Regions from separate parts of the Micromonospora sp. NPDC002717 genome, predicted to be linked through region 2. Evidence: riboswitches for the same ligand, from Rfam matches in the RefSeq annotation. Region 2 holds a riboswitch; each other region holds the start of a gene.

Region 1 (7,471 bases), 450 kb from region 2:
GTCCTGGCCAGGGCCTTCGAGTTGGAGCGGGTGACGGGAATCGAACCCGCACTGTCAGCTTGGGAAGCTGATGTTCTGCCATTGAACTACACCCGCAGGCGGCACCACTGTACCTGAGACGTCACGCCGGTGCACCCAGGCACCCCCTCCGATGCCGCACCGTGTCGCGCGGCGGGCCCCCGGATGACTCGCGGCCACCGCCCGGGAGCTGGCCCCGCCACGGCGGCCATGATCTGTTCTGTGCCGTGGCCGGCACCCACCGGCGGACCGGTACCCGAAGATCGACGCCAACGCGCCGTCGGGCGGCGCGAGTCGCTACCGAGAATCACCGTTTCATCGCCAATTGTCGATCACGAGCCGGCGCCGGCCAGGAAAAAGTTTCATCCCTGCAATACATGGCCGTTCTCAAATTCGTCGATCGGTTGTAACGTCTGCCCAACGTTCTCAGCCACTGCGTGACATACCCCCTGTCGCGCCGGCCAGAAAGAGGTGGGCCCATGGGACTCCGTCCCAACCTGCTGACCCGGCGTACGGCCGGCGTCGCGTCGACGACCCTCGCGCTGCTGCTCAGCACCGCCGCCGTGGGCGTCGTACCGGCCGCGTCGGCCTTCTCCGCCGCCCCGAGCGAGGTCTGCGTCGAGCCGGCCGACGTCCACTCGGACTCCCGCATCAAGGCGGGCGGCGCGGCCAAGCACGAGCCGAACGAGCTGACCCTGGCGGAGACCCGCGAGCGCGAGGCCGACCTGGCCGCCGCCCTGCGCGAGCGCGCCCGGTTCCGCACCGGCGCCGGCGCCTCCGTCACGGCCACCGTCACCGTCCCCGTCGTGGTGCACGTGATCCAGCGGGACGGCACCCGGGCCGGCGGCAACATCCCGGACTCGATGATCGCCTCGCAGATCAACGTGCTGAACCAGTCATACAGCGGGGCGACCGGCGGCGCGGCCACCGCGTTCAGCTTCCAGCTCCAGAAGATCAACCGGGTGACGAACCCCTCGTGGTACCCGATCGTGCAGGGCTCCTCGGCCGAGCGGCAGATGAAGACCTCGCTGCGCGAGGGTGGCAAGAACACCCTCAACGTCTACCTGGGCGAGCTGAGCAACGACCTGCTCGGCTGGGCGACCTTCCCGACCCGGAAGCTGAGCAGCATGGACGGCGTCGTCGTGCTGAGCGAGTCGCTGCCGGGCGGCACGGCCACCAACTACAACCAGGGCGACACCGGCACCCACGAGGTCGGCCACTGGCTGAACCTCTACCACACCTTCCAGGGCGGCTGCTCCGGCTCGGGTGACAGCGTCAGCGACACCGCGCCCGAGGCATCCCCGGCGTTCCAGTGCCCGACCGGCCGGGACACCTGCACCGCCCCGGGCGTCGACCCGATCACCAACTTCATGGACTACACCTACGACTCCTGCATGTACCAGTTCACCGCCGGGCAGGCCAGCCGCATGCTGACCGCCTGGAACGCGTACCGCGCGGCATAGTTCCCCCCGCACGACCGGTGCCGGCTCCGCTCGACGGGGCCGGCACCGTCGTCTTCGGGGCGGGGTGGGGGGCGGTGCGGCGCCCCGGACGGGGACGGCCCGGGGCGCCGCACCGCGTCTCAGGCGGCCGGGCGGGCGGCGAGGCTGTCGCCGCTCCCCGACCGCGCCTCGGGAACCGCGGCGGTGCCGGCGGCGGTCGCGCCGGGGTCGAGCCAGACCTGGACGGCGGGCCGGCCGTGCCCCTCGCCGGCGCCGCCTGCGACGCCCGGCTCCCGACGGGCGAGCATCGCCACGTCGACGGTGAACTCGAACAGCCGCCAGTCGACCTGCGGCGCGGCCCGGTGGCTGCGGGCCAGCCGGGCGACCCGGGCCGGGTCGGTGACCGGCCGGGCGTGGCCGGCGACGTAGGCCTCGTCGTCACTCTCCTCCGGCGGGAAGGAGTGCAGGGCGTAGCGGCCGTCGCGTTCCAGGTCGCGCCGCTTCGGCGAGTCGACCACGAAGCAGAAGAGCCCCTCGTCGGTGATCACCGGAGAGACGGGATGGACCCGGGGCCCGCCGTCGGCGCGGACGGTGGCCAGGTAGCCGAAGCCCGGCCCGTACTGCTGCATGAGGGAGCGGATCCCGTCGGCGAGGCGGGGCTCGTCGGCGGCGAATTCGGACCAGGAAGCCATGCCGACATTCTATCGAACACGTGTACGAACAGGTAGTCCGACACGCAGGTCACGCACATCGCTCGCTAAGGTGGTGCGATGCTGCTCTCCGACCGCGACCTGGTCTCCGAGATCAAGGCGGGCACGCTCGCGCTGGAGCCGTTCGAGCCCACGCTGGTGCAACCGTCCAGCATCGACGTCCGCCTGGACAAGCTCTTCCGCGTCTTCAACAACCATCTCTACACCCACATCGACCCGGCGATGCAGCAGGACGACCTGACGTCGATGGTCGAGGTGCCCGAGGGCGAGCCGTTCGTGCTGCACCCGGGCGAGTTCGTGCTCGCCTCGACGCTGGAGGTGATCTCCCTCGGCGACCAGCTCGCCGGGCGGCTGGAGGGCAAGTCGAGCCTGGGACGGCTCGGCCTGCTCACCCACTCCACCGCGGGCTTCATCGACCCGGGCTTCTCCGGCCACGTGACGCTGGAGCTGTCCAACGTGGCCAACCTGCCCATCACCCTCTGGCCGGGCATGAAAATCGGTCAGCTCTGCATCTTCCGGCTCTCGTCGCCGGCCGAGCACCCGTACGGCTCGGCCGTCTACGGCTCGCGCTACCAGGGGCAGCGCGGCCCGACCCCGAGCCGCTCCTGGCAGCACTGGCGCACCTGGCCGACCCGCTGACCCGACAGTCGCCGTGAGGACGGGCCCTTCCGCGCCAGGAAGGGCCCGTTCCTCACCCACTCAGCCGGGGCGGCCGTAACTGTGGATCGGGCCGTCGTCGACCTTCTTCATCTTCACCGGCACCCCGGCTCGGGAGGCGTGCACCACCCAGCCCCCGCCGACGTACATGCCGACGTGGTGCAGGTCGCTGTAGTAGAAGACCAGGTCTCCCGGGCGCAGCTCGCCCCCGGGTGACGGTCGCGGTGACGCGGCGCTGCTGCGCGGCGTTGTGCGGCAGCGAAACCCCGGCCTTCGCCCAGGCGGCGAGCATCAGGCCCGAGCAGTCGTACGCGTTCGGGCCCTCGGCGCCCCAGACGTAGGGCTTGCCGATCTGGGCGCAGGCGAACTTGACCGCAGTGCCGGCCCCGCCACCCGGGTAGCTGGCCGGGCAGGGGGCGGGGCGCAGCGAACCGCCGCCGCCGCTGCCGTAGATCCGCAGCCGCAGCTTCTGCAGCCGGTCGATCTCGGCGTTGATCTGCTTCTTCTTCGCGGCGAGCTGGGCCTCCGTCCGGCCGAGCTGGACGACCATCTCGTCGAGCGGGGCCTTCTTCTCGGCCAGCCGGTCGCGCAGCTCGGCGACCTGCCGCACGTCCTGCTGCTGGTGCTGGGCGAACCGGTCGAGCAGTTCGAGTTGGCCGACCATCTGGTCGGGCGAGCGGCTGCCCAGCAGGGCGTTGACGGCGGAGACGTTCTCGCCCTTGTAGGCGCGGACGGCCAGCGCGCTGACCTCCTCCATCGCCTGCTCGACCTGCCGTTCCAAGGGCTTGATCTGCTTGGCGAGGGCGTCGGCCTGCCTGCGTTTGGCGGCCAGGTCCTGGCGGGTGGCGTTGTGCCGTTCGATGATCGGTTCGAGTTTGTTCCAGTCCTCGTCGATCTGGCGCTCGATCTCGGCGACCGTCGGTTCGGCGTGGGCCGCCGTGGCGCCGCCGGTCAGGACGACGGCGAACGCGGCCAGGGCGGCGAGGGCGGTGGTGCAGCGGTACCAGCGTGGGCGCGGCGCAGCCGTCGTCGGGCCGGCGGGTGCCGACCGTGGCGACGGTGGCCGCGGGGCATGGTGTGCCACCGGGCTCCGTACTCCTTCTTCCCGTACCGCCTACCGGGTTAGCTGACGGGTTCGGGCGGGAAGGGGACGCCCTACCGCAGGTGCTGCGGATTCACCCCGGGGTACCTGGGTCCCCGGCTCGCTCGGGAGCGACTCGGCGGTGTCGGACCGTTACCGCCCCGGATGGGCGGACTGTCGCCGGCCGACGAATGACCAGAGTAGAGACGGTCGTTATCGATCCGCAACCCATCGCACCGTGACACACCGTATTCGTACGGACCGGTGGGAGCGCGCAACTCCGGTCGACGAAATTTTCCTTCTTCAGTAAGTGACGCATGGAAAGGTATTGACCGGAGGTGGCGCCCGGGGCGAAGGTGGCCCCACATTCGCCCGTCCGACCTGGGGGTCTGATGCACCTGTCAGCGACATCGAGGAGCAGACGCGTCCTGCTGGCCGCCGCCGTGGCGGCCGCCCTGGCGGCGACGCCGCTCACCGCCGCCGGAACCGCCGCCGCCGCGCCGACGACCGACCGGCAGCAGCAGTACGCCGCCGCGGCCGCGGAGTACGGCGTGCCGGAGAGCGTCCTGCTCGGAGTCTCCTACCTGCAGTCCCGCTGGGACACCAACGCCGGAACGCCGAGCACCAGCGGCGGCTTCGGACCGATGCACCTCACCGACGCCGAGTACGTCGCCGCACTGCCCGGGGGCACCCACCACGACGAGGGCACCGAGGACCCGCGGGGCGACGACTCCCGCCTGTCCCTGGCCGGGGCGCACGAGCCGCCGGCCGCCCAGCCCCCCGCCGAAGCCTCGCTGCGGACGCTCGACGCCGCCGCCGGGCTGACCGGAGCCAGCGAGGAGGCGCTGCGCACGGACGTCACGGCCAACATCCGGGGTGGCGCGGCGCTGCTGGCCGCGTACCAGAAGGAGATCGGCGCCCCGGTCGGCGCCGACACGGACCCGGCGGCCTGGTACGGCGCGGTGGCCCGCTACTCCGGCGCGGACAGCGCCGACGCCGCGGCGGCCTTCGCCAACGAGGTGTACGCCACCATCGCCGCCGGCGACAGCCGGCTGACCGACGACGGGCAGCAGGTCACCCTCGCCGCCCGCGCGGTGCAGCCGGAACGCTCCTGGCTGGACCGGCTGGGCCTGCGCAAGGTCGCCCGGCCCGACGGGCTGGAGTGCCCCGACACGATCTCCTGCGAGTGGATCCCGGCGCCCTACGCGCAGTACGGCCCGACCGTGGGTGACTACGGCAACCACGACCTCGCCGACCGGCCGACCCAGCAGAAGATCGAGTACATCGTCATCCACGACACCGAGGGCTACTTCGGGCCCAGCGTCAACCTGGTCAAGGACCCGAGGCGGGTGGGCTGGCACTACACCCTGCGCTCGGTGGACGGCCACATCGCCCAGCACATCAAGACCAAGAACGTCGGCTGGCACGCCGGCAACTGGTACGTGAACGCCAAGTCCATCGGCCTGGAGCACGAGGGCTTCGCGGGGCACGGCACCTGGTACACCGAGGCGATGTACCGCACCTCCGCCAAGCTGGTCCGCCACCTGGCGCTGCGGTACAACATCCCGTTGGACCGGCAGCACATCATCGGTCACGACAACGTCCCCGGCACCGTCGCCTCGACCGTGCGCGGCATGCACTGGGACCCGGGCCCGTACTGGGACTGGTCGCACTACTTCGACCTGCTCAAGGCGCCGTTCACGTCGACCGGCACGCCGCACACGGGGCTGGTCACCATCGACCCGGACTTCGCCACCAACCAGCCGCAGTTCACCGGCTGCAACCGGCAGCCGCCCGGCGTGCCGAACCCGCCCCCGCCGGTGGCTCCCTGCCCGCTGCGCGGCTCGTCCGCGGTGATCCTGCACAGCGCGCCGAGCCACGACGCGCCACTGGTCAACGACATCGCGCTGCGGCCCGACGGCACCCCGAACACCATGTACATCTCCGACCACGGCGCCCGGGCCTCCGCCGGGCAGACGTACGCCCTGGCCGAGGTGCAGGGGGACTGGACCGCGATCTGGTACCTCGGCCAGAAGGCGTGGTTCCACAACCCCGCCTCGAAGCCGACCGCGAAGTGGTCCGTGGGCTTCGTGGTGACCCCGAAGGACGGCAGGGCCACCATCCCGGTCTACGGCCGGGCGTACCCGGAGCAGGCCGCCTACCCGGCCGGCGTGCCGTACCAGCCGATCTCCCCGCTCCAGTACACCCTCTCGGCCGGCCAGCGGTACGCCGTCGGCACGGTGCTCCCCGGCGAGTACTACCGGGCCGTCACGTTCGACGGGTCGTCGCCGGGTGACTGGACGGTGATCCGCGGCGAGAACCGGTACGTGCAGATCCAGTTCGGCCACCGGGTCATGTACGTCAACCTGGACGACGTGAACGTGCTGCCCTCCGCGCTGGGGGCGCCCCGCTGACCCACCGCTCGCCCGGACCGGCGCAGGCCGTTCCCGAGCACGACGAGGGCCCCCGGTCTACTCGACCGGGGGCCCCTTCCGTGCGTGGGGCGGGATCAGCCGGGCCTGCGGAACCCGGCCACCGGCATCGTGTTGATGCTGGAGACGTTGACCGGCTTGCCGGCCCGGGGCGCGTGCACCATCTTGTCGTTGCCGAGGTAGAGGCCGACGTGGTGCAGGTCGCTGAAGAAGAACACCAGGTCACCCGGGCGCGCCTCGGAGCGCGGGATGGCCTTGCCCTCGTTCCACTGCGCGCCGGTGAAGTGCGTCAGGTGGATGCCCGCCGCCTTGTAGGCGTACTGGGTCAGGCCCGAGCAGTCGAACGAGTTGGGGCCGGTGGCGCCCCAGACGTACGGGTCGCCGACCTGGGCGCAGGCGGTCTTGATGGCGGTCCGGGCCGCCTCGCTGACCACGCCGTTGATGGTCGGGCACTTCTCCGTCTTGACCGTGGTCACCGGCAGCGACGCCTCTAGCTTCTTGATGTCGGCGTCGATCTGCTTCTTCTTCGCCGCCAGGTCGTTCTGCTGCTTGGTCTGCGCCACGATCAGCGCGTCGAGCTTCTGCTTCTCCGCGTCGAACTTGTCGCGGACCTTGGTGACGCCCTCGAGCTGCTTGCGCTCCTGAGCGGCCAGCCGGTCCAGGAGGGTCAGCTGCTCGGTGAGCGTGTCCGGCTTGGCGCTGACCAGCAGCGCGCCGATCTCCTGCGACGGCCCGGAGATGTAGTAACGGGCGGCGAGGTCACCGACCCGGTCCATCGCCAGCTCGGTCTCCAGCGCCAACGGCTGGATCTTCTTCTGCAGGTCCGCCGACTTCTTGCGGTTGACCTTCAGCTGCGCCCGCACCTTGTTGTACTGCTCGATGGTGGGCTCGAGCTGCTCCCACTTCTTGTCGATCGCGGCCTCGATTTCGTCGACCGAGGGCTCGGCGTACGCGGGCGCGGCGAGCACACCGACGCCGACGACCGCGGCGGCGACAAGGGTGAGCAGACGGTGGGCGGCCCGGCGCAGGCCACCCGGACGAGCAGACCGTCCCGGTGCGTGACGATGAGGGGGCATGGTTGCCACCGGCACCGACTCCTTTTGCAACCCGACCGCCGGGCGCCTCGCGCGA
Region 2 (7,471 bases):
CCATGGTCGCCGCGCCGTGCCGCAGGTTGACCCAGGCCGCCCGGTGGAACGGCAGGCCGCCGTAGACGACGACCGGGGCGGCCAGGGTCAGCGACAGCCACTGCCAGTAGGTGAACTGCCAGGCGGGCACCATCGCCAGCGCGATCACCGGCACGGTGAGCACGAGCGATACCCACAGCCGGGTACGCAGGCCGCGCAGCTCGTCCACGGGCTCGGCGGCCGGCTCCGCGCCGGCGGGTGCGGGCGGGGGCGGCAGGGCGGCGGTGTAGCCGGTCTTCTCCACCGTCGCGATCAGGTCGTCCGGGCTGACGTCGTCGGTGTACCGGACGCTGGCCTTCTCGGTGGCGTAGTTGACCGTGGCGGTCACGCCGTCCATCCGGTTCAGCTTCTTCTCGATCCGGGAGGCGCAGGAGGCGCAGGTCATCCCGCCGATCGCCAGCTCGATCTGGTTGGGTGCCATCTGCAGCGGCTTGGTGGTGGTCATCACGGTCCCGTCAGTTGTGCCCGTGACCGGGGGCGCCGTGGCCGGCGTCGGCGGTCGGGGAGCTCGTGGCGGCGGGCGTGCGCGCCGCCGGGGTGCCCGTCGCGGCCGGCGAGGCCGACCCCGTCGGGGTGCCGGCGACGACGGTGAACTCGGCGGTGCGCACCACGCCGCCGTGCTTGAAGTCCAGGTAGAGCCGGTAGGCGCCGGCCGACGGCACCTCGGCGAAGAACCTCACCTCGGGGCCGGGCTTCGTCCGCCCGTCGCCCGGCTCGCCGTCGGGGTGCACGTGCAGGTACGCCAGGTCGCCCTGACGCAGCGCCACCAGGTGGCCGTACGCGCCCAGGTAGGGCTCCAGGTCGGTGACCGGCGCGCCGTCGCGGTTGACGGTCAGGGCCAGCTCGGCGGTGCGGCCGGGCTGCGGGGCACCGGTGAGGGTGACGGTGTAGCCGTCGACCGTCGTGCTGGCCGCCGGGGCGGGCAGCGGCTGCTCGGTCAGCGCCCCGGGAACGGTCACGTCGACGCCGAGGGTCAGCGCCTCGCCCCCGGTGGGGGTGAAGTCCGCGAACGCCCGCCAGACGCCGGGCCCGCCCAGCGGCGAGTCGACCCGCCAGGTGCCGTCCGCCGTCATCTCCGGGTGCACGTGCCGGAAGCCGGACAGGTCGCGGCGGGCCACGATCAGGTGCATGCGCTTGTCGTGCGCCACGTCGTACGCGGTGACCGGCCGGCCGTCCGGGCCGGTGACCTGGAAGGCGAACTGCCCGGCCGGGGCGTCGACCGGTCGGAGGGTGTAGCCGCGGTCGGAGACGAGCAGTCCACCGGGCAGGTGGGCCGCCGCGCCGCCCTCGTCGCCCCCGTGGCCGGCCCCGCCGGTGTCCCCGTGGCCGTCCGCGGCGTCGTGGCCGGTCCCGGCGGCCGGGGCCACGGGGCCGGCCACCTGGCCGACCCCGTACGCCGCGCCGAAGACCGCCGCGAGACCGAGGACGAAACCGCTCAGTTTCGTCGCCGTGTTCATGGTGTACCTCGGTTTCCCCGTGCCCGCCGTCAGGCGCCGACGAGGTCGTAGCCGGCCTCGTCGACGGCGGCGCGCACGGTGTCGGTGTCCAGTGGGCTTTCGCTGGTGACGGTGACCCGCCCGGTGGCGAGGTCGACCTGGACGTCGCTGACGCCCGGGATGGCGCCGACCTCGGCGCTGACCGAGCTGACGCAGTGCCCGCAGGTCATGCCCTGCACCTGGTACGTCGTGGTGACCATCGAACTCTCCTCTCGACGCCTCCAGCATATACCCCCCAGGGGTAATGAGGAGGCGGACGGATGCCTGCCCTGCGTACCGATACCCGGTGGGGGTATCGGACACGGAGGACAGTACCATACCCCCGAGGGGTACGCTATCCTGGATCGCATGACCACACCGACGCCCGCCCCGACCAGGGGCTACACCGCCAGCAAGGACCAGTTGCTCGCGCGGCTGCGCCGCGTCGAGGGGCAGGTCCGCGGCATCGAGAAGATGGTCGACGACGACCGCTACTGCATCGACGTGCTCACGCAGATCTCCGCGATCCAGGCCGCCCTGGACAAGGTCGCCCTCGGCCTGCTCGACGGGCACGCCCGGCACTGCATGCACGAAGGGGCGGCCGAGGGCCGGGCCGACGAGATGGCCACCGAGATGATGGCCGCCGTCGGCCGCCTCATGAAGCGCGGCTGACCCGGCCGGCGGTGCCCCGGCGCTCGCCCGGTACGAGCGCCGGGGCGGCCCGGGTCAGAGCCGGTCGAGGATCTTCTCCATCGTGTCGATCTCGGCCTGCTGGGTGGTGACGATCTGCTGGGCCAGGGCCTTGGCCTCCGCGTTCACACCCCGGGCCAGCTCGTCCCGGGCCATGGTGACGGCGCCCTCGTGGTGCGCGATCATCATGGTCAGGAACTGCCGGTCGAACTCCCGCCCGGAGGCCGCCGCCAACTTCTCCATGTCGGCGTCGGACATCATGCCGGGCATGCCGTGGTCCATGTGCGGCGTCTCGGCGCCGGGCGACGGCACCGGCCGCCCCCAGGCCGACAACCAGCCGCTCATGGTGGCGATCTCGGGCGCCTGGGCGGCCTTGATCTCCCCGGCGAGCCGCTTGACCTCCGGGTCCGCCGCCCGCGTGGCGGCCAGCTCCGCCATCTCCACCGCCTGCCGGTGGTGCGGAATCATCATCTGGGCGAACATCGCGTCGGCGTCGCCGAAGGCGGCCGCGCCGGACGCGGTGGCCGCCAGCCCGCTGGTGGCGGGCGTGCCGTGCCCCGCGCCCGGGGACGAGTGCCCGTCGCCGCCGCAGGCGGTCAGGACTAGGGCGGCGGTGACGGTGGCGCCGGCCAGGGCGGCACGGCGCGCAATGGTACGAGTAGTCACGTCTGGGCCTTTCGGTGTCAAAACGTACGCAGCAGGACGGGGACGCGGACCGGCTGACCGGGCCGCGCCGGGGCGTCCTATCTGCGCAGCACCGAGACCGTGGCGAGCCGCAGGCCGACCGGCCGGGACGGCGGGGCACGGGGCGACCGGGCCGGCCCGCCCGACCCCTGGGCCGCCAGGCCGGCGGCCTGCACGCCGGCCAGCAGCAGCACGGCGAGCAGCAGCGGAACGGCGAGCGCGCCCAGCACCGCCAGGCACACGCCCCACCAGGGCAGCTCGCCGCCCGCCCCGCCGGACGGGAGGAACCGCTCGTGCGGGCAGTCGCCCGGGCAGCCCACGACGCCGGACAGCGCCGCCGGGACGACGTACGCGATGGCGGGGTCCTGACCGAGCGGCGCGGCGGTGTCGTGGCGGGGCAGCGCGGCGGTGACCTGACTGAGCGGCGCAAAGGTGTCGTGACGGGGCAGCGCCTGCGCCGCGCCGCCGTGCGCACCCGCTGCGGCAACGGCGTGCGCGGAAAACTCGGCGGGATGGCCCACGGCGTGCGAGCCGTGGCCGAGGGTGTGCATCGCGGCCAGGCCGAACAGCGTGCCGACGAGCAGCAGCAGCCGGACCCATCGCCCCGCCGTCACTGTCGCCGCCGCCCGCACACCGACCACGGTAGCCCCCGGGGCCGGCGCGTCTGGGGGCGACCGGCGCACCCGGCGGCGAATCCACCCCGGACGAGACCGCCGTGTCGGCCACGACGGGGCGGTCGACCCGCGGTGACCGGGCGGCGACCAGCGGTCGCCGGACGGGACGGCCCGCGGCCGACACCAGCCCTCACGACCTGCGCCCGGATGTCGGGATGGCTACCATTCGGCCGGTGGCCCTCCGCACTCCGCGCCGCCCGCACCGCTGCCCCGACCGGGCGGCGGTATCGAGCGACCGCGACCGGCCGGGCCGGGCCGTCGCGGTGCGTGACCGGCCCGACACCACAGGGCGATCCGCCGCGGCGGCCACCCGGGCACGCCGAACCGACCGGCCCGCCGGCACGTACCCCGCCCTGGATTCGTTGGGAGACACTCGATGGGCGCCGACCACACCCGTCCCGCACCGTCCGCACCGCCGGGGGTGCGACGGATCCTCGTCGCGACGGTGGTGCCCCTCTTCGTCGCCACCCTGATCGCGGCCCTGCTGCTCTGGCCGTGGGACGCCCCGGACGCCGCGCCCGGCACCGATCCGCCCCGCCACCACGGCACGGTGACCCGGGTGGTGACGGAGCCGTGCCCGCCCACCCCGGAGACGCCGGAGGGCGCCCCGGGCGCCGCGGAGGGCCCCTGCGGCACCGTGACCGTACGCGTCGACGACGGCCCCGACGCCGGCCAGCAGGTGGAGACGCCCGTACCGGCAGGGCCGGGGGCGCCGACGGTCGCGGTCGGCGACGAGATCATCCTGGTCCAGCTCACCGATCCCGCCGACCCCTCGGCGAGCGCCTACAACATCGCCGAGCACCAGCGCGGCAAGCCGCTGCTCTGGTTGGTGGTGCTCTTCGCCGCCGCGATCGTCGCGTTCGGGCGGTGGCGGGGGCTCGCGGCGCTGGCCGGCCTGGCGGCGAGCTTCGCCATCCTGCTGACCTTCGTGCTGCCCGGCATCAGCGCCGGCAGCCCACCGCTGCTGGTCGCGGTCGTCGGCGCGGCACTGATCATGTTCGTGGTGCTCTACCTGACGCACGGGGTGACCGCGCAGACCTCGGTCGCCGTGCTCGGCACGCTGGGCAGCCTGGTGCTGACGGGCGTGCTCGGCACGATCGCCACCGCGGCGACCCACCTGACCGGGTTCGGCACCGAGGACGCCACCACGCTGTCGATGTTCCAGGCCGACGTCGACCTGCACGGCCTGCTGCTCGCCGGGATCATCATCGGCTCGCTCGGCGTGCTCGACGACGTCACCGTGACGCAGGCCGCGACGGTCACCGAGCTGGCGCACGCCAACCCGGGGCTGTCCCGGATGCAGCTGTACCGGGCGGCCACCCGGGTCGGTCGCGCGCACATCGCCTCGACGGTGAACACCATCGTGCTGGCGTACGCCGGGGCCTCGCTGCCGGTGCTGCTCCTGCTGACCGCCGACTCCCGGGCGGTGAGCCAGATCCTGACCAGCGAGTTCCTGGCCCAGGAGATCGTCCGCAGCGCGGTCGCCACCCTGGGCCTGATCGCCGCCGTGCCGCTGACCACCGGGCTCGCGGCCGTGGTGACCACGGCCGGCCGGCGCGGCGGCGAGTCAGCCGACCGCGGCGCACCGCCGACCCCGCCTGCTCCCCGACCGGCGGCCGACCGGTCCGAGGCGCTGGAGGCCCTCAGCGGGCCGCGCGCCGGAAACACCGCCTCCGCAGCCCCCGCCGGGTGGCCCGACCGCGACGGGAGCACGGACACCGCATGGTGAAACTCCTCAGCGTGACCGATCAGGACGTCCCGCCTGATAAACGCGTCACTGCTCACCCTCCGCCGTTACGAAATAACGCATTTAGTCGGCTTAGGGACGTAGATCCCCGGCAGGGCTCTCGGGTAACCTCGCTGCCGGTCACCGCCGAAGGCGCGCAGCGGCGCCTGCGGTGCCGCCGCCCAATCGCCGCCAGGCGAGCCGGGGACCCAGGTACGTGGGGTGAATCCGCGACAGCGGTAGGGGCCACTTCCGCCCCGAACCCGTCAGCTAACCCGGTCGGCGGTCGACGGAAGGGAAAAATGTGACGGCACCCCTACGCCGCTGGTTGACACCTGTGGTGGCCGTGATCGCCGCCCTGGCCGTCTTCGCCGGGCCCCTCCCGGCGGCGGCCGCACCCACCCCACCGCCCCAGCCCTCCGGCCACGGGGACGACGAGCCCAAGCTGCTCAACGACCTGATCGAGACGCGGAACCGCAACTACGTCCAGGCCAAGGCGAAGCTCGCGAAGTCGAAGAAGCGCCAACTGGAACTGGCCCTGGAGGTCGACCGGGCGCAGGCCGACCTGGCAGCGCTGGCCCCGCAGGTGAGCCAGATCGCCGCCCAGTCCTACCGGACCGGGCGGATCGGCGCGGTGTCGATGCTGCTGGACACCGCCAGCCCCGACTCGTTCGTCAAGCGCGCCGCCGCCCTCGACGAGCTGAACCTGGTCAACTCCAAGAAACTCGCCGAGGTGAACGCGGTCAAGAACCGCGCCGAGCAGGCCAAGCTGGCGCTCGACGCCGAGGTTCGCGAGCAGACGAAGCTGACCAACGAGATGGCCCGCGGCAAGCGCGAGGCGGAGAAGGCGCTCGCACTGGTCGGCGGCAGGGGGCTGACCAGCGGCAAGGTGGTCGCCACCTCGCCGGTGGCCCGGATGGCACCGGGTCGTACTGCCGACGGCGACTGGAAGCCCCTGTCCTGCACCGAGGACGACCCCACCACCTCCGGCTGCATCACCGCGCGCACGCTGCACATGTACAAGGAGGTCAAGCGGGCCGGCTTCAACCGCTTCGTCGGCTGTTACCGCTCCGGCGGGCCGTACGAGCATCCGAAGGGCCGGGCCTGCGACTGGTCGCTGCAGAGGAGTGGCTTCTCCCCCTGGCACAACGACGACACCTACATGTACGGCAACAACCTGACCGCGTTCCTGGTCCGTAACGCCGACCGGCTCGGCATCTACTACGTGATCTGGAACCGGCAGATCTGGTTCCCGGCGACCGGCTGGAAGTCCTACAGCGGCCCGTCGAACCATACGGACCACGTGCACGTGTCGCTGCTCTGACGGCAGCCAACGACAGGGCCGCCCCGCAGTCGCGGGGCGGCCCTGTCGGCGTCTGTCGCCGTGTCGGCGTCCGTGACCCTGCTGGCGTCCACGGCCTGTGGTCGCCGCCCGTGGCCCTGCCGACGCCTGTGGCCCTCGTCGCCGGGCGTCGTCGGGCGTCCGGGCCGGGCCGGGCGAGCGTGGGAACCGGTCAGGCGAGGGCGGCGCTGGCGGCCGGCTGTGCCCCGTCGACCGCGCCCGGCCCGGTGGGCGCGGCGGCGACCCCCCGCGGCTCGCCGGTCGGCACGGCGGTGACCGCCCGCGCCTCGCCGGCGGCCAGCCGGTATGACATGCCCACGACGGCGCAGCGCCCGGCGGCAACCTCGGCGGCGAGTACGGCCGACCTGTCCAGCATCGCCTCGACGGTCTGCGCGATGTGGATGTCGACGATCCGGTCGATGTCGTCCACGCCCTCGGCGGCGGCGCGGCGCAGGCTGGGCACCACGGCGTCCACCACGGCGCGCAGGTGCCCAGCCGGGGGCGCGCCGGTGGCGTCCGCCGCACGGGCCGCCTGGACGGCCCCGCAGGAGTCGTGCCCGAGGACCACCACCAGCGGCGTGCGCAGGACCGTCACGGCGTACTCGACGCTGCCCAGCACCTCGGGGCCGACCGTGTGTCCGGCGGTGCGCACCACGAAGAGGTCGCCGAGGCCGCGGTCGAAGATGATCTCCGCGGCGAGCCGGGAGTCGGAGCAGCCGACGATCACCGCGAACGGGTGCTGCCCGTCCGCGACCGCGGCACGATGCCCGGCGTCCTGGTTGGGGTGGCGTGGAGTGCCGGTGACGAACCGGTGGTTGCCGGCCTGCAACTCGGCGAACGC
Region 3 (7,471 bases), on a different contig from region 2:
CGCCCGCGTCCATCGGCCCAGGTCGACCACCTGGGCGGCCGGACCACCCGTCCACCCTGGTCCGGGGTGGACGGCCGGACGCGCCGAGCACCGGGCCGGAGGGCCGCCGAGACCGCCGCACCCGGGACACGCCCGGCGGCGATGCGGACCGGCGGCATCGGCGGTAGCGTGGTCGCGTGCTTGCCGTCGCGCTCACCTGTCCCCTGTGGTGGGTGGCGCGGTGGGCCGCGCGGCTGCTGACCGGCCTCGCCGTCGCGGTCGCGTTCGCCGTCGGCGCCGGGGCCCTTCCCGCCGTCTCGGCCCAGGCCGGAGTGCCGTCGACCGACACCTGGGCGCCCCCGGCTCACACCTGGGCGCCCCCGGCCCCGGCGCTCCCCGTCACGCTGGCACCCGCCGACCCGCCCGTGGTCGTCGCCGACCACCGCGTCGTCGCCGCCGACCGGGCCGCCACCGGCCCCGGCCACCCCGCCGCTCCGGCCGACCCGGGCGCAGCCGCCGGGGCCGTCACCGTCGGCCCGGTCCCCGCGCCGGCCGGGCACACCCCGGGGACGGTCGGCCCCCGGGGCCCGCCGCACGTGTGATCCGCACCGCCCCGCGGGGCACGCGCCCCGCGACCGCACCCGCCGCAACGGCGTAGGAAGGGCACCTTCCGCTGTCGCAGGCGTTGGCAAAGGCGCCCGTCATCCGCCCTCCACCACCCGCACCCGTCCCGGCGGCGGGACGTGGCACCGCCGCGCCCCGCCATCCGGGCGCCGGGTGCGCCCCGCTGCCGCACTCGCTCCCCGTGAGGTGCCGACCATGGAGACCGTCGTCTACCAGTTCCTGATCGAGGTGCCGCGGGCCGTCGCCATCTGGTCCGCCCTGCTCCTGCTGGCCCTGACCGTGCTCGCCGTGCTGGTCGCCCGCCCCGAGCGGGTCCGTCCCGACGGCGAGCCGGTCGCCCCGCCCGCGGTCGACCCCGAGGCGGAGGCGGCCGACCTGCGCCGCTACGCCGAGGAGGTGGCCGTCGCGGCGGGCCGGGCCGCCCGCACCGCCCGGCGGCGGCGGGCCGACTGGCTCGCCGCGCAGGAGGAGGCCGGCCGGGCCTGGCGGGCGTACGACGAGGCGGAGACCGCCGCCCGCCGCTTCACCGGGGCCGCCGCCCTGCCCGCCCCGCGCACCCCGCGCACCCCCGCCGAGTACGCCGCCCGCGAGCGCTGGCTGCACCAGGCGGCGGTGGCGGCCCACTGGCGCGGCGACCTCTCCACCCGCCAACTCCGCGAGGTGTTCGGCCGCCGGGCCGGCTGGGATCCCCGCCGACACCCGGTCGAGCAGGAGATCGCGCTGGCCCGGGCGGTACGCGCCGCGAGGCGGGCCGACCACCGGGCCGCCGCCGAGCGGGAACGGTTGGCGTGGCGGGACGCCGACCTGGCCGCCGAGGCGGCGCGGGCGCTGGCCGGGGAGGCGTACGCGGCGGCGGTCCGGCTCCGGCCGGGCCGGCTCCCGGCGGCCCGGCCGGTGTCCGCCGGGCGTCGGCCCGCGCTCGCCGCGCGCTGGCGGCCCGCGCGGGTGGGCTGAACCGCCGGGGCAATTTCGTGACGCCGGTCATAGCGGTGCCGAACCGGTCATCCGGCGCGGCCCGGCCGATTCCCGCCGACGATTCCGCGCCGATGTCCGTCGCTCGTCCGGTTGTCGACGCAAGGTGCGTCGGGAAACGGTCGTCCCATTGAGTCACGTCAGTGCCGAACTGACCGCAAAAAAAGTCCCTCGATCAAGGTTTAAGCAGGTGGGAGCGGGTTGGCAGGGTGCGGGCCGACCAGTAGTGTCGGCCCGTCCGGTGCGGTACCCGATCGCAAGAGGCGACGCCGCGCCGACCCGCCTAATCGTGAACAGGCGAGCCGGGGACCCAGTGCAACATCGGGGTGAATCCGCGGGCCACGGCCCACGGTAGGGCGTTCTTCCCGCCCGAATCCGTCAGCTAACCCGGTCGGCGGCGTCGGAAGGAGTTCCATCCCCGTGCAGCACCCACCCGCCCCTCGGTCGTTCCGGCGCCTCCACGGCGCCGCGGTGCCCGCGCTCGCCCGACCGCACGCCGCGAGCTGACCCACCGGTCACCGCCCGTCGCCCGGCATCCCGGGCGCATCCCCTGAGTGGTCCACCACCGCCGGACGCCGTCCGCGCGGTCGGTCCCCCCTGCGCGGACCGGCGGCCGCTCACCCCCCGAGCCCGTGGAGGAAACCGTGAAGCACCACCTCAAGCGACAGCTCCGTCGCCTCACGTCCGAGCGTCCGTACCAGGTGGCCGCCGCGTCGGCCGCGGCGCTCGTGCTCGCGTCGGGCACCGGCGCGCTGCTGGCCGGCACCGACGAGGCACCCGCCGCCGCACAGGCCCCGGTGGCCGTGAGCGAGCTGCGGGACGGCACCGTCGCCTCGCGCGGCGACGCCCGCGTCGCGGCGGCCCCGTCGACCGGCGCCCCGGCCGCGTCCAGCGCCGCTCCGTCGGCCAGCGCCACCAGCGCCGCCCCGAACCCGGACCTGACCCGCAAGCCGGAGCCGCCGAAGCCGCCGAAGGCGAAGTCCCTGGACTACGACTACCAGGCCCAGACCACCTTCTACAACTGCGGTCCGGCCGCCGTCCGGCACGCCCTCAGCGCCGCCGGCATCGCGCGCAGCCAGGACGCCCTCGGTGCCCAGCTGGGCACCGACGAGATGGGCACCGACTCGGCCGAGGACACCACCCGGGTGCTGAACGCGACGGTGAAGGGTGACCCGTACCGGACCCGGATGATCCCGGGCGGTGCCGCGACCCCGGCGCAGATGGACCAGCTCCAGGCCGACGTCGTCGCCGCCATCACGGACGGGCGGGGCGTCGTGGTGAACGTCGCCGGCAGCGCCACGGACACCGACGGCGGCTGGCACTCGTTCCCCGGCGGCCACTACATCGCCGTCGTGGGCTACCAGGACGAGGGCCGGCTGGTGAAGATCGCCGACTCGGCGAACCCGGCGACCGCGTCGTACTGGATGTCCACCATCGCCCTGGCGAACTGGGCCGCCACCCGCGGCTACTCCGCCTGAGAAAGACACCCGTCGGGCGTCGGCTCCCCACCCCGGGAGCCGGCGCCCGATGTCGTCTCCGGGTCACGGCCCTCGCCGGGGCGTACGGCGGGTGGCACACTGCGGCCTATGGTCGATGAATCGGGTGACCGGGACGGCCGGCGCGTCCTGCTGCTGCTGCACGGCATGGGCGCGACCGGGGACGTGTGGCTGCCCTGGGCGCCGCTGCTGGAGCGCCGGTGGGCGGGGCGGTGGCTGGCGCCGGACCTCGCCGGCCACGGCTGGTCGCCGCCGCTGCCGGCGTACTCGTTCGCCGGGCTGGCCGACCGGATCGCCGCGGGGCTCGCGGCGGGGGACCGGCTCGTCGTGCTGGGGCACTCCCTCGGCGGCGTGGTCGGGCTGGCGCTGGCCGCCCGCCGCGCCGGGCTGCCGGTCGACGCCGTGGTCGGGCTCGGCATCAAGGCCGTCTGGTCCCCGGCCGAGCTGGCGAAGGCCGGGGAGTTGGCCGCCCGACCGGTGACCTGGTTCGCCAGCCGGGACGAGGCGGCCCGCCGGTACCTGCGGGTGGCCGGCCTGACCGGGCTCCTCGCGCCGGACCACCCCGTGGTCGAGGCCGGGCTGCGGCAGGTCGACGGCCGCTGGCGGCTGGCGATGGACCCCGCCGCGTTCGGGGTGGGGGAGCCGGACCTGCCGACCCTGCTGGCGGCGACGGACGTGCCGGTGCTGCTGGCCCGCGGCGAGCACGACCCGATGGTCACCGACGCCCAGCTCAAGGAGCTGGGCGTGCCGGTCGCCACCCTGCCCGGCCTGGGCCACAACGCCCACGTCGAGGCCCCCGAGGCCGTCCTGGAGCTGGTCGACCCGTACCGCTGACCCGCGAGGCGGCGGCCGGTCAGGCGGTGGCGGACAGGGTCGCCCCGTCCGGCTCGACCGGCAGGCCGGGCCCGCCGACGGCGCGCGGCGTCGGCGGGTTCCAGTCCGCGTCGAGCTGCCGCCGCGCGGCGTCCAGGAACGCCTCGGCGTACGACTCGGCCGGGAAGTCGCCCAGGTAGCGGCTCCGGGTGGCCCAGCGGGCGGTGGCGAGCGGGTCGGTGTCGAGCAGCGCGGCCAGCACCTCGTCCACGTTGGACATGTCGCGGCGCAGCACGTAGCCCGAGCCGGCCAGCGGGAACCGCTCGGCGAACCGGTCGCCCTCGTCGCCCATGTCCGTGACCGCGTACGGCTTGCCGGAGTAGAGGTAGTCGGAGATCACCCCGGACACGTCGGAGACGAGCGCGTCCGAACGGTTCACGCACTCCGTCAGGGTCAGCTCGCGGGTGGCGGCGGCGCCGAAGACGTGCTGCCGGCCGGTACGGGCCCGGTCGGCGGCCAGCAGCTCGGTGAGCCGGCCCAGCTGCCGCGCCGAGGCCGGGTTCTGCGAGGTGTACGGGTGGGCCCGCAGGATCACCGTCGCGCCCCGGTCGAGCAGCCGGCGCAGCAGCGTCTCGGCCACCGGCAGCGAGCAGTAGTTGGCGTCCGCGTGGTGGCCCGTCCAGGTCGGCGTGTAGAGCACCGTGGGGTTCGGCAGGCCGCGCACCGGCTCCGGGCGGACCTCGATCGACTCGACCTGCGGCCGGCCGACCACCACGAACTTCTCCGCCGGGATGTCCACGCCCGCGCGGGCGTACCGGTCGACGGCGGCCTGACCGGCGACGAAGATCCGGTCGAAGATGGCCGAGACCGGGTTGGCGCTGGGGGCCTTGTCGCTGTCGCCGTGGTGCAGCTGGACGTGGGTGAGCTGGGTGAAGCGGATGCAGTGGCTGTTCTTCGCGCCGTGGTTGACGTAGAACGCCACCCGCAGGCTCGGCACCAGCGCCTCGTCCATCGCCTTCGTCGTCGGGCAGTAGACCACCGGCGCGGTGGTGGCCGCCGCGACGGTGGACAGGAACTCCGGCTCCCGCACCATGACCAGGAACGGCCGGCCGATCCGCTCCAGGTACGGCAGCCACATGGTGACCTGGTATTCCGAGCCGGGCGGGGCGGAGAAGTGGAGCAGGAACTCGGGCTGGTGCCGGCGCAGCGCGCGGGAGACCGCCGACCCGCCGGCCCCCGGCCGGAACCGCCGCCGGGCCAGGTCCAGCCCGACGGCCCCGGCGCCGGCGGCGACCAGCGCGACGGCGGCCAGCGCCACACCGGCCGGCAGGGTCGCCGCGGCGGCCGCCGCCACCACGGCGAGCAGCCCCAGCAGGGCGTCGCCGAGGCGCGCGGCGACCAGGGGCGTCCAGGTGCGCACCGGCAGGTTCGCGGCGCGCACCTCCAGGCCGCCGGCGTCCCGCAGCGGCCCGACGAGCAGCACCAGCCCCAGCAGGACCAGCGCCGTCGCGGCCAGCGCGGGGTCGAAACCGGCGTCGAGGCGCCGGGCGTACCCGACCAGGACCGCCGCCGCGACCAGCGCGGTCTCGGCGACGCTGTCGGCGCCCGGGCGGACCCGCCGTTCCCAGGCGGCCGCCGCGAGGGCGGCCACCGCCAGCCCCAGCCCCCAGCCGGTCGCGCCGGTCAGCGCGACGACGAGGAACGCCAGCACCGCCAGGCCGGTGGCCAGGGCGCGGGCGATCAGCTTCCGGACCAGGTCACCACGCATGTCGGCTCCGTTCCCCGCCGTGGCCCGAGACCCGCGTCAGCCGGCGCTGGCCGGGCTTGCGGCCCGCTCGGCCTGCCCCGGCACCGGCTGGGCCGGCACCTCGCCCGGCGTGCGGCGCACGTCGATGACCTGGCCGGTCAGCTCCGAGATCAGCACGTCCAGCGAGGCCTGGGCGACGGTCTCGGCGGCGAGCAGGGTGTGCTCCGGCTCCTCGCCGAACGCCTTCGTGCGCATGGGGGTCGCGGTGCGTTCGGGGTTGATGCAGTTGACCCGTACGCCGAACTCGGCCCACTCGTCGGAGAGCGCCTGGGTGAGGTTGACCAGGGCCGCCTTGGTGGAGGAGTAGAGGGCGTACTGGGCGCGGCCCCGGGTGTAGGAGCTGGACGTGTAGAGCAGCAGCTGGCCCTTGGTCTGCTGGAGGTAGGGCAGCGACTGGCGGGCGGCGATGACCGGCCCGACGAAGTTGACCTGGAGCACCCGGTCCATGGTCTCCTCGTCCATCTCGACGAGGGCGCCCTTCTCCAGGATGCCGGCGGTGACCACCACGTGGTCGATCCGGCCCGTGGCCTCGAAGGCGGTCTTCAGCGCCGCCTCGACGTCCGCGGCGCGCTCCACGTGGGTGCCGGTGCTGGAGCGGCTGAACGGGAAGACCTGCGCGCCGTAGCGGCGGGCCAGCTCGGCCAGGTCGTGGCCGATGCCGTAGCTGCCGCCGAAGATGACGATGGTCCGGCCGGTCAGCTCCTCGGTGTAGCTGCGGTGGTCGGTGACCCGGGGGGCCTGCGCGGCGGCGAGCTGGAACAGCTTGTCCGCGAGGTGCACGTCGACCGGGTGGGTGACCTTGATGTTCTCGTCGGAGCCGTCGATGACCTTGATCGGCGTGCCCGGCAGGTAGCGCAGCACCACGCCGCAGTCGTCGGTGGCGGCGAAGTGGGCGTCGCCCTCGGCGATCCGGTACGCCTCGCGGATCGTGCCCGAGCGGAACGCCTGCGGGGTCTGGCCGCGGCGCAGCGACGAGCGCACCGGGATGTCGGTGATGCAGTCGTCCTCGTCGACCTGGATGATCGTGTCGGCCGACGGGATGGCCACGTCGACCGCGGCGTACGTCCAGAGCGCGTTCACGCACTCCCGGACGATCCGGCCGCTGACCAGGGGCCGCACCGCGTCGTGGAAGAGGATGTTGCAGTCGCCCTCGCCGACCGCGTCCAGCGCGATCCGGGTGGTGGCGTTACGGGTGTCGCCGCCCTCGATGACCTTGGTGACCTTGCGGAAGCCGGCCTTGTCGACGATCTGCTGGGCCTCGGCGACGTGGCCGGTGGCCATCAGCACGATGATCTCGTCGATCTCGGGGGCGGCCTCGAAGACCGCCAGGGTGTGCTCGATGATCGGCTTGCCGGCGATCTTCAGCAGCTGCTTCGGGATGCCGAGACCCAGCCGCGTCCCGGTGCCGCCGGCCAGCACCACCGCCACTGTCCGCGAGGGCCGCCAAGGCGCCGGGGTCTCCGGTGCGGCGTCCGGGCCAGTGGTGTGGTCCTGCGTCATTGCCGAATCCTCACTCTCAGGGGTGCGTGAACAGACGGTTCCGCCCGCGCGGCGACCGGATGAACCTTAACGCGCCGACCGCGCCGCCCCAACGGGACGACGCGGTCCGGCGGCATCTCCGTCGATGCCGTCCGGCGCGCTACTTGCCGTTGGCGAACGCCTCGTACGCCCGCAGGACCTCGTCGGTCGGGCCGTCCATGCGCAGGACGCCCGATTCCAGCCAGATCGTCCGCTCGCAGGTGTCCCTGATCGAGGAGAGCTGGTGGCTGACGAGGAACAC
Region 4 (7,471 bases), on a different contig from region 2:
CCGGGTACGGGACGGGGCCGACCCGCCGCTCGCGATCGCGCTGGCCCGGGTGGAGCTGCGCGCCGGCGACCCGCGCGCCGCCGGGTACGCGCTGCCAGACTGGGAGGCGCCCGGATCGGCCGACTGGCCGCTGCCCGTACGCCTGGACGCGGCGCTGCTGGACGCGGTGCTGGCGCGGCGGGCGGGCGACGACCGGCGGGCCGGACGGGTGCTGGAGCGGGCCCTCGACCTGGCCGGCCCGGAGGGGTTCCGGCGGGTGTTCACCCGCGCCGAACCCGGGGTCCGGGACCTGCTCGCCGCCCACCTCGACGCGGGCACCGCCCACTGGCCGACCGTCAGCGACCTGGTCCGGGGCGTCGACACGCCGGCCGACCGGGCTTCGGCGGACCAGCGCGCGGCGGCGCTGGACGAGCCGCTGACCGAGCGGGAGCTGACCATCCTGCGCTATCTGCAGAGCATCCTGTCCAACGTGGAGATCGCCGCCGAGTTGTCCCTGTCGGTCAACACGGTCAAGACCCACGTGCGCAACATCTACCGCAAGCTCGATGCCACCCGCCGCCGCGAAGCCGTCCGCCGTGCCCGCGACCTCCACCTGATCTGACCGCGGTGGGTGGGTCAGGGGGTGGCGGCGGCGTCGACTGCGGCCAGGAGGTCCGCGAGGTCGTAGCCGGCGTCGTGGCGGACCCCGTTGACGAACAGGGTCGGGCTGGCCTCGACGCCGCTGCGGATGCCGCCGACGAAGTCCCGCCGTACCCGGTCGCCGTGCGCCTGCCGCTCCACCTCCGCGTTGACCTCGTCGGCGGGCAGGCCGAGCTGCGCGACGCCGAGCGAGAGGTGTACCGGGTCGAGCTGGTCCTGGTGCTCGTAGAGCCAGTCGTGCATCGCCCAGAACCGTCCCCGCCGCCCGGCCGCCTCGCTGGCCTCGGCGGCGTGCTCGGCGTACGGGTGCATGTTGGTGATCGGGAAGTGCCGGTACGCCAGCCGTACCGTCTCGGCCCGCTGCCGCAGCACCTCCCGCAGGTTCTGGTACGCGGCCCCGCAGAACCGGCACTGGAAGTCGCCGTACTCGACGATCGTCACCGGCGCGTCCATCGGTCCGCGGACGTGGTCGTGCTCGGTCACCGGGGTCCGCAGGCGGGCGGTGACCTGCAGTGGCGTGGTCATCCGGTCGTCACCCGCCGATCCGTGCCGAGGCGCTCCGGCGCGAGCGGCCGGCCGTCGTCCGCCCGCCGGAGGCGTGCGGAGCCGGGCCGGGTGGCCGGCGTGCGGGATCCGGGCGTGGCGCGCCCGGCTCGGGTCGACCCCTTCGGATCAGTCATGTCTCCCAGGCTGGCCCGGAGCGGGGTGAGGGCGGCTCACCCCGCCCGGGTGGTTCCACCCGCGTGCCCGTCGGGCCACGTCCGCCGGCCCTCGCCGCCGGAGTCGGAGGCCGACCGGGGCACGGCGGCTCAGGCCAGCACGGGGGCGACCGCGATGTGGTTCTGCACCTCGCGGATGCCCGGGGCACACCAGGCGGTGCGTTCCACCTCCGCCCGCTCCGGCATCGAGTGGACCAGCCCGCCGAGCACCACCGTGTCGCCGTGCACCCGGACGGTGATCCGTTCCGCCTCGGTGGCCCGGTTGCGGGCCAGCGCGTCGACGATCCGGGCGGCCAGGGCGTGCCCGTCTGGCCGGGTTTCGGGGCGGACGGTGATGCCGTTGCTGACCCCGCGTACGCCGGTCAGCCGGGCCACCGCCCGTTCGGCGGCGCGGCGCTGGTACTCCCAGTCCACCTCGCCGTGCAGCGTCACCCAGCCCTGCGCGACCGTCACGTCGAGCTGCTCCAGCGGGACGAAGGCGTCCCACTCCAGTGCGTGCCCCGCCGCCGCGGCGATGTCCGGGTCGGCGCGTTCGGCGCCGGTGCCGATGCGTACCGCCAGGTCGTTGGCGACCGCCCGGACGCGGGCGACCCGGTGCGCCGCCCGTTCGGCGGCCCACTTCTTGGCGTAGCTGTCGACCCGACCGGTCAGCGTGACCACGCCCTCGGAGACGGTCACGCCGATCTCGTGCGGTCGCACCCGGGGTTCCCAGGTCAGCTCGTCGAGGACGGCGGACTGGATGTCCTGGTCGGTACGGGTGATCGTCTCGATGGCCACCTGTCACTCCTCACGGGATAGCTGCCTGTGCACACGGGTCTGCCGGGACCGATCCTGGCGCGGGCGGGGGTGAGCGGCCCTCACCCGACCCGGGTGGCTGTGCCCTGCGGGAGGTACGGCGCGGGCCCCGGCCGACCCTCAGGGTCGACCGGGGCCCGTGGTGTGCCGTGGGCCGGGGTGAGTCAGCCGTCGAGGCCGACGGGGGAGTTGGGACGGTCCACGTCGACGAACTCGATGTCGTCCGCCGCCCGGTCGTCCCGGCTGCCGGCGGCCCGCGCGGCGGTGCCGGCCGCCCAGCCGATCGCCGCGCCGACCAGCGCGGCGCCGATCAGCAGCGTCCAGGGCAGCGCGGGGCGGCGGCCGGCGAGCGCGTCGAAGGCCAGGGTGGCCCGGCGGCGCGCCTCGTCCGCCGCGGAGCCCACCAGGTCGCCGGCCTCGTCGGCGAGGCCGGAACCGCCGCGGCGGGCCGACCGGGCGGTGTCGCGGACGCTGTCACCCGCGGAGCTGACCGCCGAGACCAGGTTCTGCCACGCCTGGTCCGCGATCCGCTCGGGCTTGCTGCGGCGATCCAGCAGATTGGTACCGAACATGGTGGTTACCTCCTCGGGCCGAAGCCGGCGGCCACTTCGGACTTCGACGTCTCACCGGCGCGTCATGGTTCGCTCGTTCCGCCTGTGCCCAACCGGGCGCCTCGGCAAACCCGCGGGGACGCGGGGCGAGCCCGGTCACCGGGCGGTGGCCCTCGCCGTGGTCAGCGGAGCGTGACCACCGCGGTCACGCCGCGCGCGAAGTCGTCGTCATCGTCGTCGTCATCGTCGCCGCCGCCGAAGCCGCAGGCCAGCACGAGGGCCAGCAACGCGCCGACACCGGCCAGCGCGGCGAGTCTCCTGATCATCGATCGTCCTTCCGTCGTGGCGCCCGCTCTCCGGGCCGATCCTAGGTAGGACGGGCAACCCGGGGGCGGAAGCGGGGGCCGGCCACGCCAGGAAGTTCGGGTGCCGGGCGGTGCCGGCGGGAGACGGCTACCCTGGGGCGGCGACGCGTCAGCGGCAGCTGATCGTTGGGTAAACAAGAAGTAAAAAGTCCGGATAAGGGCGACTTGGTGCGCCCTCATCCGCGAATTGCTCATCCCGAGGGGTGGCGACCGAGGCCGTCGGAGGAATACTCTCGGTCGCGGCCCGCGTACTGATGAGGCGCCCGTCGGACGGGCGAGTGGAGGTGCTCGCGTGAGCCTGTCGATCGTGAAGTCGGTTATGCCCGGTGGTGTCATCGAGATCGCCCCCCGGGGCGAGATCGACGTCGACACCGCATACGAGGTGCGCGAGGCGATCGCCGAGGTCCTGGCCAAGGGGCACCCCAGCCGGATCGAGCTCAACATGAGGCTCGTCACCTTCATCGACTCCGTCGGTATCAGCGCGATGGTCGCCGGCTTCCAGACCGCCGAGGTGAGCGGCGTCAAGCTCGTCGTCACCGAGCCGAGCCGGTTCGTGCACCGGCAGCTCTGGGTGACCGGCCTGCTCGGCCTCTTCGGCGCCCCCGAGCCCTACTACGCCGGCGCGCCCGCCCCCGAGGTCCTCCCCGGCGCCTGACCCGCCGGCAGGGTCCCGCCGGTGACCCGTTGGCGTCAGTCGTCGCCGAGGCCCGACAGGTCGATGTCGGACGACTCGGTGACCACGCGGATCGCCGTCACGGAGGCGTAGCCGTCGGCCAGCAGGGCCAGGCCGCTGCCCGGCTGCACCTGTCAACGACCGACGGTAGCCGGCGGGCGGGTCGACGGCCGGCATCCGCGCGCGCGGAGCGGCACACCGTTGCCAGCGCGCCGCCGGTGCGCGACGATCGGGCGACGGCGACGGTGGGGAGACGGCGTGCTCAGACGGGATTCCTTCAGCTACACCGTCCAGGCGCGCTGCTCGCTCGCCGACGCCGCGGGGTTGCTCGCGGACCCGGCCCGGCAGCAGGACCTGCACCCGCTGATCGCCCGGGTCCGCCGGGTGTCACCCCGTCGCGGCGCGCGGGCCAGCTACCTCATCACCGACCGGCTGGCCGTCGGGCCGCTGCGCCTGCCGGTCACCTACCGGGCCGACGTCCTGGTCGACGGGCCGGACGAGATCGTCACCGTGGCCCGGCAGTGGCCGGCCACCACGGTGCGCAACCGGACCCGACTGCGGGCCGAGCCGGACGGCGTGGTCCGGATCGACGTCGAGATCACCCTCGCCGCGCCGGTCCCGCTCTTCGGCTACGCCTTCCGCCAGGCGCGCGCCGCCCACCTCGGGCTGGCGGCCCGGCTCGGCGTCGCCCTCGGTGGGCACCCGCCGGAGTCACCGCCCGGCTGAGCCGGGCACCGACACGGCGAAATCCCCGGCCGTCGGCCGGGGAGGTGGCGGTGGGAGCGGTCGGCCCCGGTGACCCGCCCGCGGGTCACCGGGGCCGAACGTCAGTAGACCGACAGGTGCACGTGGTTGGTGTGGTCGCTGGACGGGTCGCCGTTGGCCCCGCTGTACGACTTCCAGCCGCTGCTGGGCAGCCAGATCTGCCTGTACCAGATCACGTAGAGCACGGCGAGCCGGTCGGCGTTCTTGACGAAGTACGCCGCCAGGTTGTTGCCGTACGTCCTGTCGCCGCCGGTGGCGTCGCCGCCGAACCCGCTCTTCTGTGCCGCGAAGTCGCAGGCCCGGCCCTTGGGGTGCTCGCCGGAGCCGCCGGGGCGGTAGCAGGAGACGTAGCGGGTGAAGCCGGCCGCCTTGGCCTGGTTCAGCGCGTGCAGGGTGCGCGGGGTGATGCAGCCGTTGGCGGGGGTGGGGTCGTTGACGCTGCACGACTCGGACGGCCAGGACCCGTCGGAGTTGCGTGGCGCCGGCTTCGCCGTCGCGGTGGAGCTGCCGCCCGGCCCGCCGCCACTTGCCTGCGACCGGTTGGCGACCGTCAGCGCCCGCTCCGCCTGCTCCTTGCGCTTGGCCATCACCGTGACCTGCTTGCGCTGCTCCCGGATCTCGCCGTCCAGGGCGAGCTTGGTGCGGGTGGCCTGGTCGCGGGTCTCCTGGAGCTCGCGGAGCGCCCGGTCCTCGTTGGCGGCCACCGCGTCGAGAGCGGCGGCCCGGTCCATGAAGCCGTCCGGCGAGCTGCTGTTGAGCAGGGCGGAAACCACCCCCAGCCGGCCGGTCCGGTAGGCCACTCCGGCGATCTCGCCGACCTTGCTGTTCCGCTCGGTCAGCTCGCTCTCGGTCGTCTTGAGCTGCGCGGCGAGCTGCTGCTGCCGCTTGACCGACGTGTCCAGCGCCCGCTTGGCGTCCAGGTAGCCCTTGCTGGCGGCTTCGAGCTGGGCCCGCAGGGCGGGCGTGCCGCCCTCCTGGTCCTGGCCGGGGGCTGCGGCGAGCAGGCCGGCCCGGGAGGCGGCCGCCGCGGGGGCGGTGGTGACCGGGGTGACCGCGGCGCCGAGGGCGAGCGTCGCGGCGATCAGGGCCGCCAACCGGGCGGCGCGTCGTCGTACAGGTGCCATCACTGGCATACACGTGTCCTTCCGTCAGCCGCCGACCGGGTTAGCTGACGGGTTCGGGACGGAAGATCCCTACCGCTGACGCGGATGCACCCCACGAACATGGTTCCCCGGTTCGCCCCGCCGGGCGATTAGGCGGCGGCCACCGCCGGCACCGGTGGGTGCCGCCTGGCGGAGGCCGGAGCCGAGCCTACCGGTGTCGGTGTGACTGGTGCAGCGCAGGTGACTGAGGGTGCCTGTCCGCTTACCGTCAAATCCGACATAAGTCAACAATACTCTCCCAGATTTAAGGCTGTGCTCATTACCACTCAACCGACCCGCAGGCCCCGGGAGACGCCCCCGGCTCGATCTGCAACGTCGCGTGCTCGATCTGGAAGTCCTCGTGCAGGGCCGTCCGGGCCGCGGTGAGCACCGCGCCGACCTCCGCGCCCGGCTCCATCGTCAGGTGCGCCGAGGCCACCTCCATCCCGGAGGTCAGCGTCCAGACGTGCAGGTCGTGCACCTCGGCCACGCCGGGCACGGCGGCCAGCCGGTCGTGCACCCTGGTGACCTCGAGGTGCTCCGGCGCGGCCTGCACCAGGATGCGCAGCGCGGCGCGCCCGAGCCGCCAGGTGCGGGGCAGGATGAACATCCCGATCGCCACCGCGACCAGCGGGTCCGCCCACCACCAGTCGGTGACGGCGATCAGCAGGGCCGCGCCGATCACGCCGAGTGAGCCCAGCAGGTCGCCCAGCACCTCCAGGTACGCGCCCTGCATGTTGATGCTCTCCTTCGCCCCGGACCGCAGCAGGGCGAAGGCGGCCACGTTGGCGAGCAGGCCGAGCACGGCGACCGCGAGCATCGGGCCGGCGAGCACCTCCGGCGGGTCGCCGAACCGGCGTGCGGCCTCGACGACCACGTAGACCGCGACGCCGGAGAGCAGCACGGCGTTGGCCAGGGCGGCCAGCACCTCCAGCCGGTAGAGGCCGAAGGTGCGCTGCGGGTCCGCGCCGGCGCGCCGGGTCGCGGTGATCGCCGCGAGCGCCATGCCGATGCCGAGCACGTCGGTGAACATGTGCCCGGCGTCGCTCAGCAGAGCCAGCGAGCCGGTGCGGAAGGCGGCCACCGCCTCCACCACCATCAGGGCGCCGAGCAGCGCGAACGCCGCCCAGAGGCGGCCCCGGTGGCGGTGCGCGGCATTCGCGACCGACCCGTGGTGGTGGTCATGACCTGCACCCACGCGCCCACCTTCCGTCACCCGTCAGGACCCGGTTCAATCTATGCTCACATCGCAATATGTGCAAGTGATTGCCCGGCGGCGGTCGGGACGACTCAGCCGGTCGGGACGACTCAGCCGGTCGGGTCGACGGTGGTCAGCCGCTGGGTGGCCCGCGACAGCGCGACGTAGAGCGTCCGTACGCCCGAACCCGGGTCGGCCCGGATCTCGCCCGGGGCGACCAGGACCACGCCGTCGTACTCCATGCCCTTGGCCTCCAGGCTGGTCACCACCTGCAGGCGCGGCGCGTCAAGCCCGCCCAGCCACCCGGCCACCTCGTCCCGGCGGGGCACCGGGGTGATCACGCCCACGGTGCCCTCCACCTCGGCCAGCAACGCCGTGGCCGCCGTCGCCACGGCGGTCTCCAGCTCCGCCGGCAGCACCACCAGCTCGACCGGGTCGACGCCGGTGGAGCGCACCGCCCTGGGCAGCGGGAGGTCCGGGTGCAGCCGGCGGATCTCGGCCGCCGCCACCGCGAAGATCTCCGCCGAGTTGCGGTAGTTCGTGGTCAGGGTGAAGTGGTGCCTCTTGCGCCGGCCCAGCGCCTGGTCCCGGGCGCGGGCCAGCTCCTCCGGGTCGCCGGTCCAC

What was found. A riboswitch is a leader RNA that binds a small molecule or an ion and turns the genes downstream of it on or off. The one in region 2 is predicted to bind cyclic di-AMP.
Region 1: it holds a riboswitch for cyclic di-AMP, as region 2 does, so the genes downstream of both, ABT006_RS35060 (C40 family peptidase) here and ABT006_RS00770 (coiled-coil domain-containing protein) in region 2, are expected to answer to the same signal.
Region 3: it holds a riboswitch for cyclic di-AMP, as region 2 does, so the genes downstream of both, ABT006_RS14775 (C39 family peptidase) here and ABT006_RS00770 (coiled-coil domain-containing protein) in region 2, are expected to answer to the same signal.
Region 4: it holds a riboswitch for cyclic di-AMP, as region 2 does, so the genes downstream of both, ABT006_RS18065 (coiled-coil domain-containing protein) here and ABT006_RS00770 (coiled-coil domain-containing protein) in region 2, are expected to answer to the same signal.

The regions. Positions count from the first base shown of each region.
Region 1 covers NZ_JBEOVW010000001.1:595,540-603,010, forward strand. Annotated here, with positions in the region: tRNA gene ABT006_RS02950 (tRNA-Gly) at 23-96, opposite strand; gene ABT006_RS02955 (zinc metalloprotease) at 498-1,481, shown strand; gene ABT006_RS02960 (pyridoxamine 5'-phosphate oxidase family protein) at 1,601-2,152, opposite strand; gene dcd (dCTP deaminase) at 2,231-2,809, shown strand; gene ABT006_RS35060 (C40 family peptidase) at 2,862-3,911, opposite strand; cyclic di-AMP (ydaO/yuaA leader) riboswitch at 3,924-4,060, opposite strand; gene ABT006_RS02980 (N-acetylmuramoyl-L-alanine amidase) at 4,301-6,322, shown strand; gene ABT006_RS02985 (C40 family peptidase) at 6,418-7,431, opposite strand.
Region 2 covers NZ_JBEOVW010000001.1:144,413-151,883, forward strand. Annotated here, with positions in the region: gene ABT006_RS00735 (heavy metal translocating P-type ATPase) at 1-484, opposite strand, end outside; gene ABT006_RS00740 (DUF8832 domain-containing protein) at 495-1,496, opposite strand; gene ABT006_RS00745 (heavy-metal-associated domain-containing protein) at 1,526-1,735, opposite strand; gene ABT006_RS00750 (metal-sensitive transcriptional regulator) at 1,884-2,186, shown strand; gene ABT006_RS00755 (DUF305 domain-containing protein) at 2,241-2,870, opposite strand; gene ABT006_RS00760 (hypothetical protein) at 2,948-3,520, opposite strand; gene ABT006_RS00765 (YibE/F family protein) at 3,939-5,291, shown strand; cyclic di-AMP (ydaO/yuaA leader) riboswitch at 5,458-5,589, shown strand; gene ABT006_RS00770 (coiled-coil domain-containing protein) at 5,593-6,612, shown strand; gene ABT006_RS00775 (carbonic anhydrase) at 6,803-7,471, opposite strand, start outside.
Region 3 covers NZ_JBEOVW010000008.1:202,651-210,121, reverse strand. Annotated here, with positions in the region: gene ABT006_RS14785 (hypothetical protein) at 177-581, shown strand; gene ABT006_RS14780 (hypothetical protein) at 799-1,557, shown strand; cyclic di-AMP (ydaO/yuaA leader) riboswitch at 1,846-1,987, shown strand; gene ABT006_RS14775 (C39 family peptidase) at 2,208-3,053, shown strand; gene ABT006_RS14770 (alpha/beta fold hydrolase) at 3,162-3,905, shown strand; gene ABT006_RS14765 (CDP-glycerol glycerophosphotransferase family protein) at 3,925-5,652, opposite strand; gene ABT006_RS14760 (D-ribitol-5-phosphate cytidylyltransferase) at 5,689-7,191, opposite strand; gene ABT006_RS14755 (ABC transporter ATP-binding protein) at 7,331-7,471, opposite strand, start outside.
Region 4 covers NZ_JBEOVW010000011.1:21,959-29,429, forward strand. Annotated here, with positions in the region: partial or broken gene ABT006_RS18030 (winged helix-turn-helix domain-containing protein) at 1-601, shown strand, start outside; gene ABT006_RS18035 (DsbA family protein) at 616-1,164, opposite strand; gene ABT006_RS18040 (BON domain-containing protein) at 1,449-2,135, opposite strand; gene ABT006_RS18045 (hypothetical protein) at 2,318-2,725, opposite strand; gene ABT006_RS18050 (hypothetical protein) at 2,887-3,030, opposite strand; gene ABT006_RS18055 (STAS domain-containing protein) at 3,362-3,724, shown strand; gene ABT006_RS18060 (SRPBCC family protein) at 4,001-4,468, shown strand; gene ABT006_RS18065 (coiled-coil domain-containing protein) at 4,570-5,631, opposite strand; cyclic di-AMP (ydaO/yuaA leader) riboswitch at 5,645-5,776, opposite strand; gene ABT006_RS18070 (cation diffusion facilitator family transporter) at 5,930-6,847, opposite strand; gene ABT006_RS18075 (HelD family protein) at 6,958-7,471, opposite strand, start outside.